DNA from 2 places in the Bradyrhizobium sp. AZCC 1577 genome. Region 2 is predicted to be linked to the other one. Evidence: riboswitches for the same ligand, from Rfam matches in the RefSeq annotation. Region 2 holds a riboswitch; the other holds the start of a gene.
The links. A riboswitch is a leader RNA that binds a small molecule or an ion and turns the genes downstream of it on or off. The one in region 2 is predicted to bind S-adenosylmethionine.

Region 1 (5,054 bases), 6.0 Mb from region 2:
GAATGACCATGTAGTCGAAGCCAAGTCGGTCGAGAAGAGGCTGGGTCGCGGCGCCGGCGAGGTGCACGCGTTGCGCGGCATCGACCTCTCGCTGCGGCGGGGCGAGTTGACGTTGCTGATGGGCCCTTCGGGGAGCGGCAAGACTACGCTGCTTTTAGTCCTCGGATGCATGCTGACGCCGAGTTCAGGCAGCGTCACCATATGCGGGACGCCGACAGCCGACGCCGACAAGGAAGCGCTCGCCAGGATTCGGCGCGAGCATATTGGTTTCGTATTCCAGTCCTATCATTTGTTCCCGACGCTGACCGCGACCCAGAATGTGCAATTGGCGCTGGATATTCGTGGCGAGCACGGCAGGCGCGCGGCGCAGAAATCGCGGGAGGCCCTAGCAATGGTCGGGCTTGAGCAAAAGGTGGACAGTTTGCCGGGAGGTCTCAGCGGCGGCGAGCAGCAGAGGGTCGCCATCGCGCGGGCTCTCGTCGCAAACCCTTCCGTCGTTCTTGCCGACGAGCCGACCGGGGCACTGGATGGAAAAAACGGCCAGAGCATCATGCGTATTCTCGCCGAGACCGCCCATGAGCGTGAGCGGGCGGTGCTGGTCGTCACCCACGATCCGCGCGTCCTCCCCTACGCCGATCGCATTGTCGAGATCGAGGACGGTCTTATCGTGCAAGAGCCTACCGACCGTCCGCGCATGCCCACAGCCGTGCCGTTCAGGGCCTGAGCGCAAGGGCCGCCATGAGCCTGCGAGCCGAACTTTTGCGCATCGGTATTCGCATGTTGCTCAAGCGGCGCGGCGGGAGTCTCGATGTCGAGCAATGGCGGCGAAACATGCGTGCGATGGAGCGGTTTGTGCCGCATCCGCCCGCCCGGAGCACAACAGTCGAGATCGAGGCCGGTCGGGTGCGATTTCACCGGGTTACCACACCGGCATCCCGGCCCGAACGTAACGTGCTTTATCTCCACGGCGGCGCCTATGTTTCCGGCGCGCCGGTCCATTACCGGCACTTCCTCTGGCGGATTGCCGACGCCTTGCAAGCCCGCGTCTGGGCGCTCGAATACCGCCTCGCTCCGGAACACGCTTTTCCGGCAGCGCTTGAGGATGCCGTGGAGGGCTATCGTTGGCTCGTCGATCACGCGCCCGATAGTCGCCAGTTGTTCGTAGTGGGAGATTCGGCCGGCGGCGGCCTGGCGCTGGGCCTGCTGTTGAGGCTCCGTGACGATGGCAAGCCGCTTCCGGCCGCGGCCGTCGCCTTGTCGCCCTGGACCGATCTGGCCCTGACCGGCGCTTCGCTGAAGACGAATGCAGCGGCCGAGCCGATGCTGAATGTCGAGGATCTTCCCGATCTGGCGAAGCTCTATCTCGGCGGAGCCGATCCGCGCACGCCCTACGCTTCGCCGCTCTACGGCGATCCCGCCGGATTGCCGCCGGTACTTATTCAAGTCGGCAGCGATGAAATTCTGAAGGACGACGCCGTCCGCATGGTGGAGAAGCTGCGGTCGCACAATCCGCGCAGCAAGCTCGAGATCTGGCGGCGCATGCCGCACGTCTGGCAATTATTCGTGCCGGTGTTGCCGGAAGCCCGTCAGGCGATTGCGCAGATCGGCGAGTTTATCTCTGACGTGCGCGGCTGAGGCGCGCCGGCACAGGCGATCACACCCGGAAGTGCTTGGAGAGCTTCAACCCCTGCGCCTGGTAGTTCGAGCCAATGCGCTGGCCGTACATCGCATCGGGCCGCGACAGCATTTTCTCGTAGACCAGACGGCCGACGATCTGGCCGTGCTCGAGGATGAATGGCACCTCGCGCGAGCGCACTTCGAGTACGGCGCGCGCGCCCTGCCCGCCGGCACCGGCATAGCCGAAGCCGGGATCGAAGAATCCGGCGTAGTGCACGCGGAATTCGCCGACCAGGGGATCGAACGGCACCATTTCGGCGGCGTAATCCGGCGGCACCTGCACGGCCTCCTTCGAGGCCAGGATGTAGAACTCGCCGGGATCGAGGATGAGGCTGCCGTCTGACCGTGCCGGGATCGGCTCCCAGAATTCATCGACCGCATAGCCGCCGCGGCGGTCGACGTCGACCACACCGGTGTGGCGCTTGGCGCGGTAGCCGACGAAGCCGCTAGTGTTCTCACCGGACAGATCGACCGACAGCGCCACGCCATTGGCGAGATCGGCGTCATCGATATCGACCAGGCGCTCGGCGCCATGCAGCGCGTCGAGCTCGTCGGCATTGAGGATGGCATCTCCAGTGCGGAAACGCACTTGTGATAGCCGCGAGCCCTCCCGCAGCAGCACCGGAAACGTCTTCGGGCTGATCTCGGCATAGAGCGGGCCGTGATAGCCCGCGCCGATCATATCGAAGCGGCGGGTGCCGTCGGCAATCACGCGGGTGAAGACGTCGAGCCGTCCGGTCGAGCTCTTCGGATTGGCGGCGGCCACGATCTCCGGCGGCAGCGCGAGGCTTTCCAGTAGCGGCACGATGTAGACGCAATTGGTCTCCAGCACCGCGCCGTCGGAGAGATTTATTTCATGCAGCTTCAATTCGTCGATGCGCTCGGCGACGGTCGCGCCCGGCCCAGGCAGGAAGCTCGCGCGCACCCGATAGGCAACGTCGCCGAGGCGCAAATCGAGGCTTGCGGGCTGGATCTGGCTCTCGACAAACGGATAGGCCGGCAGGATCAGGCCCGCATCCGCCATCGCCGCGATCATGCGGTCGGGGAGAATTCCGTTACCGTCGGGCGGAAGCGTGAACGACACGGCGCGGTCCTCTGAGGTGGCCCTGGATGCCCAAATGTCATCCAAACCTCGTAAATATGGGCTTTTAGGGGTTATCCGATGGTTGCCTTGACTGAAAGGGCGCAAGCGAATATCAGCATGACTTATCCCGTGGTGATTTGAGCCGGCCGGCTTGCAGCCACGTTAAATAAGTAGCTAAACAGGCCGGGGACACGTGTGATCCCGGCCTGTGGAAATTCTTCCAGGCCGGTTTTTTTGTGACCATTTTCCGGTGGTCACGACGGAGGTCACATGTCTGAAGTTGGTTCTACCAAGCGTTTTCGTCCCGAAACCCGCCTCGTCCACGGCGGCACGCTGCGCTCGCAATTCGGCGAGACGTCGGAAGCGCTGTTCCTCACCCAAGGCTATGTCTACGACAGCGCGGAGCAGTGCGAGGCGCGCTTCAAGGGCGAGGATCCCGGCTTTATCTATTCGCGCTATTCCAATCCTACGATTTCAATGTTCGAGCGCCGCATGATCGAGCTCGAAGGCGCGGAAGCTGCTCGCTCCACCGCCACCGGCATGGCCGCGGTGACGACCGCGATCCTCGCACCGCTCAGAGCCGGCGATCATGTGGTAGCCTCGAAAGCCCTGTTCGGCTCGTGCCTTTACGTCGTGCAGGACCTCCTGCCGCGCTACGGGATCGAAACGACGCTGGTCGACGGCCTAGATCTCGACCAATGGCAGCGCGCATTGCGGCCTAACACCAAGACCTTCTTTCTGGAGAGCCCGACCAACCCGACGCTCGATGTGCTCGATATTCCGGCGATTGCCGAGATCGCGCACAAGGGCGGCGCACGGCTGGTCGTCGATAACGTCTTTGCCACGCCGATTTGGCAGAGCCCGCTTTCGCTCGGCGCCGACGTCGTGGTCTACTCCGCAACCAAACATATCGACGGTCAAGGGCGCTGCCTCGGCGGCATCATTCTCTCGTCCGAAGCCTTCATCGCAGAGCACATTCACAACTTCATGCGCCAGACCGGGCCATCGCTCTCGCCCTTCAACGCCTGGGTCCTGCTCAAGGGACTGGAGACGTTGGGCGTGCGGGTACGCGCGCAGACCGACAACGCGGCGAAAATCGCCGAGGCGTTGGCAAGCCATCCGAAGATTTCGCGATTGATCTATCCCGGCCGCGCCGATCATCCGCAAGCGGAGCTGGTGAAGAAGCAGATGCGCGGCGGTTCAACGCTGATCGGCTTCGAGGTCAAGGGCGGCAAGGCCGCCGCCTTCCGCGTCCTCAATGCGTTGCAGATCTCGCGCATCTCCAACAATCTCGGCGACGCCAAGAGCCTCGTCACCCATCCTGCGACGACGACGCATCAACGGCTGACGCCAGAGGCGCGCGCCGAGCTCGGCATCAGCGAAGGCTTTATCCGCTTCTCGGCCGGGCTCGAGCATGCGGATGATCTGATCGAGGATTTTGCACAGGCGCTGGAGAAGGCGTGAGCTCGCTACGCGCGTAGCCACACAACAGGTGTCGTCCCTGCGAACGCAGGGACCCATAACCACAGGGTGTGGTGGGTTAAGCAAGGCGTCAACCACCGCCTCTAATCACCAGGGCCGCGGCGTATGGGGTCCCTGCGCCGAGTGCGCGATTGCGCACGGAGGCAGGGACGACGGCTACATCGGCCGATAGGCTCGCACATCCGACGGCACGGCGACGCCGAGCTTGATCTGGCCGACCGACTTGATGATGTCGTCGCCGAGCAGTTGGGCGAAGCAGGCATAGCCCCAGTCGCTCATGTGCAGGCCGTCGGCGATCACGAAATTCTCGATCGGAATCGCCTGCCGCTCGTGCCAGTCCTTCATCACCGCGAAGCGCGGGAAGATGCCGACCTTGCGAAGCTCGGCCGTCTTGTTCAAGAGCTTCATCATCTTGCCGGCACTTTCGGCGTGCTCGTTGACCCGCGGCGAATATTGCGGATCGATCAGCACGACGTCGGAGCCCGCAGCCTGAATGCGTGCGATGCCTTCGTCGATGAGCTTGACGGTCTCGGCGGGATCGAGGTTGCGCAGCACCGCATTGGTGCCGACCTGCCAGATCACCAGATCCGGACGCAAGTCGATCACGGAGGTCTGCAGCCGCTTCATCATTTCCGGCGCGTCCTCGCCGCCCTTGCCGGCATTGACGACGGAGATGTCGGCCGTCGGATATTTGCGGCGTAGCTGCGCCGCGAGCCTGTTCGGATAAGTGAATTCCGGCGAACTGGAGCCGTACCCCTGGGTCGATGACGATCCGAAAGCGACGATCACTACCGGCTGACCCGCGACGAGC
Region 2 (5,054 bases):
TATATACCTTCCGATGTGCCGCCCTCGGCCGAGGTCTACACCTACGAGTATTTCTACACCGACGCGCTCGGCGTGCTCGATCACCTCGGCATTGCCAAAGCGCATTTCGTCGGCCTGTCGATGGGCTCCTATTCCTCGCTGCAAGTCGGCCTAAATGCGCCGGAGCGCGCGCTGTCGATGACGCTCGCCGCCGTCGGCGCCGGCTCCTCACTCGAACATCTCGACGCCTTCCGCGCGCAATGCGTCGCCAATGCCGAGCAATATGAGGCGATCGGATCGGGTGAAGTCGCCAAGGTGACGCGTGAGGCGCCGAGCCGGATTCCGTTTTTGCTGAAGGACCCGCGCGGCCACGCCGATTTCTACGCCGCGCTGGCGCGGCATGATGCCAGGGGCTCGGCCAACACCATGCGCAGCTTTCAGGGCAAGCGACCGTCGATCTACACCATGACGGATGCGATCCGACGCGTGCCGACCCCGGCGCTGATCCTGTGCGGCGACGAGGACGACAACTGTATTGAACCGAGCCTGTTCCTGAAGCGGCATTTGCCGGCCGCGGGGCTCACGTTCTTCCCGAAGTCGGGCCACGTGCTCAATCTGGAAGAGCCGGCGCTGTTCAACGAGATGGTGGAGCGGTTCATCGCGCTGGTGGAAGCCGGGCGATGGCCGGCGCGCGATCCGAGGTCGATGGTGGCGGCGGTGGTCTAACTGCAGCGCAGCACACGTGATGGACGCACCGGCGGAAGGGTTCCCTCTCCCCTTGCGGGAGAGGGTTAGGGAGAGGGGTGCCGCTTGCTCCGTCGTTGGACGGATAAAGATGGCCTCTGCGAAGACCTTCTCTCGCGATGCGAGTCGTGTTGAGCTCACGATATCTCTTCCGCCGGAGCCCGGGGCTTACCCCTCTCCCCAACCCTCCCCCGCAAGGGGGAGGGAGCCCTGGCAGCGTGCTGACCTCACTCGAGGATAGATGGATTGCTTCGTGCTATCGCTCCTCGCAATGACGGTGGTGGCTACTTCCCCTTCCCGCCCCTACTCAGCAAGAACACGCCCTGCTCGCCGAACATGTTCCAGACCCACCAGGGCAGGTTCAGCGGCACCGGGCGGCCGTAGAGATCGAGCGCCACCGCGCGCTCCATCTTGACGTTGATCTCGTCGCAGAGCTGGACGAAATCCTTGATCGTACAGAAATGGATGTTCGGCGTGTCGTACCAGGTCGCCGGCAGGTTCTCCGTGCGCGGCATGTGGCCGCCGACGAGCAGTTGCAGCCGCATCTTCCAGAAGCCGAAATTCGGAAACGACACGATCGCGCGCCGGCCGATGCGCAGCAGGTTTTCCAGGACCGGTTTCGGCTGCCGCGTCGCCTGCAGCGTCTGCGACAGGATGACATAATCGAAGGCATCGTCCGGATAATTGACGAGGTCGGTGTCGGCGTCGCCCTGCACTACGGCGAGCCCCTTGGCGACGCAGCGATTGACGCCCTCGCGCGACAGCTCGATGCCGCGGCCATCGATGCCGCGGCTCTCCAGAAGTTGCAGCAATTCGCCGTCGCCGCAGCCGACGTCGAGCACTTTTGAGCCAGCCGGAATCATTTCGGCGACGAGGAGATGATCGGTGCGATATTTGCCGGTGCGATCGGGCGCGATGCCGCCGAGCGGCAGGGCCTGTTCCTGTAACGCCATGTCAGGCTCTATCTCTCTTTTTTGACGCGGTTTCTTCACGCGAACCGGTATCCACTTCGCTCGAAAACGCTTTGCTATCAAGGCCGCGCGCATTGCCCGCGGATTCCAGGAAGGCGCGAGAAATGTCGAAGAACTCGGGCACGTCGAGCAGGAAGGCATCGTGGCCGCGGTCGGTCTCGATCTCGGCGAACGACACTCGCGCGCTCGAAGCATTCAGCGCATGCACCAGCGCCCGCGATTCCGAGGTCGGAAACAGCCAGTCGGAGGTGAACGACACCACGCAGAAGCGGGTCTTGATGCCGCGAAACGCTTCCGCCAGCACGCCGTCATGGTCGGCGGCGATATCGAAATAGTCCATCGCGCGCGTCAGGTAGAGATAGCTGTTGGCATCGAAGCGCTCGACAAAGGAAGAGCCCTGATAGCGAAGATAGCTTTCGACCTGAAAATCCGCATCGAACGAAAATGTCGGCAGCTCGCGATCCTGCATCCGCCGCCCGAACTTGCGATGCAACGCGGCGTCGGAGAGATAGGTGATGTGCCCTGCCATCCGCGCCACCGCCAGTCCGCGATGCGGATGCGTGCTGCGCTCGAAATAGCGCCCATGGTGCCAGTCCGGATCAGCCATCACGGCCTGCCGGCCAAGTTCGTGAAACGCGATATTTTGCGCCGAATGGCGCGTCGAGCAGGCGACCGGTAGCGCCGAAAACACCCGTTCCGGATAGGCTGCCGTCCATTGCAGCACCTGCATGCCGCCCATCGATCCGCCGATCACGCATAACAATGTTTGGATGCCCAGCCGGTCGAGCAACATGGCCTGCGCGCGGACCATGTCGGGAATGGTGATGATCGGAAAATCCAGTCCCCACGCCTTGCCGGTCGCCGGGTTGGTCGAGGCCGGACCGGTCGATCCCATGCAACCGCCGATCACGTTCGAACAGAGGATGAAATATCTGTCGGTATCGAGCGGCCGCCCTGGACCGACCATGATTTCCCACCAGCCCGCCTTGCCGGTCAGAGGATGCACGTTGGCGACATGCTGATCCAGCGTCAGCGCGTGACAGATCAGGATCGCGTTGGAGCGGTCGGCGTTCAGTTCGCCATAGGTCTGGTACGCGATCTGGAATGGCGCGAGATCGATGCCGCAATCGAGCTTCAAGGGCTGCTCGATGCCGAATTTGACCACCGGCGAGGTCGGATGATCGGCCTCGTGGGCGCGGTCCTCGCTGTGAATCGACGGGCTGGATACCGACTGCAATTGTGTCATCCCGACCTTCCTCCTCGCGGAGGTCCTTACAGACAGAAATCAGGCCGCAAAAAACCCGGCCTGAACGAAAGGTTCGGCCGGGATCAATCTGTCCCCGGCCTGTTTAGCGAGTTGTTTAACGTGGCTGCAAGCCGGCCGGCTCAAATGACCACGGAATGGAACAAAGCTAGTCCGAAGCAGGTCCCTCGTCAAGGCAGCCGCATGGTTAACCCTGCACCGATCATGGCGGATCTGACGTTTCTCTTTGCTTTCGACGGCCGTCTTTTCTAATCAATGCACCTTGCTGGGTGGTGATTTCAGACCGATCCGGCGCTGAAGGTTTTAACATGTCCAAGGCTCCCCCGGCTCCGCCCTCGCTGCAGGAATTGCGCAAGGAGATCGACGCGATCGACGAGCAGGTCCATCGCCTCTTGATGGCGCGCGGCGACATCATCGACCGCCTGATCCAGGTGAAGCAGACCCAGGAGGTGGGGTCGGCGTTCCGGCCCGCGCGCGAGGCCAGCATGATGCGCAGCCTGGTCGAGCGCCATCGCGGCATCCTGCCGCTCGATACCATCGAGAGCATCTGGCGCGTCATCATCTCGACCTTTACTTACGTCCAGGCGCCGTTCTCGGTGCATGCGGATGTCTCGGTCGGCGAGCCCGCGATGCGGGATTCGGCGCGGTTTCACTTCGGCTTTGTCGTGCCCTATGTCGGCCATTTCAGCGCACAGGCCGCGGTTGAAGCCGTGGCGAAATCCAAGGGCGATCTGGCGCTGGTCTCGGCGGTCTCGAGCCGCACGCCGTGGTGGAGCGCGCTGGAAGCCGAAGGCGCGCCAAAAATCATTGCCCGGTGGCCGTTCCTCGAGCGCGCCGATCATCCGGCCGCGCTGCCGGTGTTCGTGATCTCGCGCGTGGCCGATGATGCCATGGTGACGGAGGTGCAGATGTGGAGCGTCCGCGTCTCGGGGTGGAACGCCGATATCGCCCGCGCGCTCGCCCCGCTCGCCGAAATCGTCGCCGTGCCCGATACCGCTTTCGACGGCGCGGCGCTTTTGGTGTCGGATGCCGGCGCCGGGTTCGAAAAGATCAAGACCGCCCTGATCCAGGCCGGCGCCTCGGTGCGCTCGTCGGCTCTCGTCGGCAGCCACGCAACACGCTATACGGTGCCCCCGAACGGGTCGGCGAAGCCTTAAACGCCGTCCGAAATTCCGGAGTTGAAGATGAACCGCCCCGTGCCGAATCCCGGCATTCTCGATATTGCGCCCTACACGCCCGGCAAGACCCCGGTGCCGGAGCCGGGCCGCAAGGTGTTCAAGCTGTCGGCCAACGAGACCCCGTTCGGGCCGTCGCCGAAGGCAATCGAAGTCTACAAGGACGTGGCGGAGCATCTGGAGGACTATCCGGAAGGAACCTCACGGGTGCTGCGCGAAGCGATTGGGCGCGCCTACGGGCTCGATCCCAACCGCATCATCTGCGGCGCCGGCTCGGACGAAATCCTTAATCTCTTGGCGCACACCTATCTCAGCCAGGGCGATGAGGCGATCTCGACCGCCCACGGCTTCCTGGTCTATCCGATCGCGACGATGGCGAACGGCGCCAAGAACGTTGTCGCGCCCGAGACCAATTTTACCGCCGACGTCGATGCCATTCTCGCGCGCGTGACGCCGCGCACGAAACTGGTGTGGCTCGCCAACCCGAACAACCCGACCGGCACCTACGTGCCGTTCGACGAGGTCAAGCGATTGCGCGCTGGCCTGCCGCCGCATGTGCTGCTGGTGCTCGACGCTGCGTACTCCGACTACGTGTCGCGCAACGATTACGAGCTCGGCCGGGAGCTGGTGGCCACCACCGAAAACACCGTGATGACGCACACCTTCTCCAAGATTCACGGGCTGGCGGCATTGCGGATCGGCTGGATGTTCGGTCCGGCGCACATCATCGACGCGGTCAACCGCATTCGCGGGCCCTTCAACGTCTCGACGCCGGCGATGCTGGCGGCGGTCGCCGCGATCGAGGACACCGCGCATATACAGAAGTCGAAGGCGTTCACCGAAGAGTGGCGCAACTGGCTGACGGAGGAGATCGGCAAACTCGGACTGAAGGTGACGCCGAGCGTCGCCAATTTCGTGCTG

Region 1: linked by a shared signal. The riboswitch ahead of V1278_RS05715 (O-succinylhomoserine sulfhydrylase) and the one ahead of metX (homoserine O-acetyltransferase MetX) in region 2 are both predicted to bind S-adenosylmethionine.

What each region holds. Positions count from the first base shown of each region.
Region 1 covers NZ_JAZHRQ010000001.1:1,236,087-1,241,140, reverse strand. The annotation lists gene V1278_RS05730 (ABC transporter ATP-binding protein) at 1-724, shown strand, start outside; gene V1278_RS05735 (ABC transporter permease) at 1-2, shown strand, start outside; gene V1278_RS05725 (alpha/beta hydrolase) at 739-1,635, shown strand; gene V1278_RS05720 (2'-deoxycytidine 5'-triphosphate deaminase) at 1,655-2,761, opposite strand; SAM riboswitch at 2,881-2,960, shown strand; gene V1278_RS05715 (O-succinylhomoserine sulfhydrylase) at 3,032-4,225, shown strand; gene V1278_RS05710 (SGNH/GDSL hydrolase family protein) at 4,400-5,054, opposite strand, start outside.
Region 2 covers NZ_JAZHRQ010000001.1:7,272,162-7,277,215, forward strand. The annotation lists gene V1278_RS34425 (alpha/beta fold hydrolase) at 1-705, shown strand, start outside; gene metW (methionine biosynthesis protein MetW) at 1,008-1,676, opposite strand; gene metX (homoserine O-acetyltransferase MetX) at 1,678-2,940, opposite strand; SAM riboswitch at 3,023-3,102, opposite strand; gene V1278_RS34440 (chorismate mutase) at 3,267-4,115, shown strand; gene hisC (histidinol-phosphate transaminase) at 4,143-5,054, shown strand, end outside.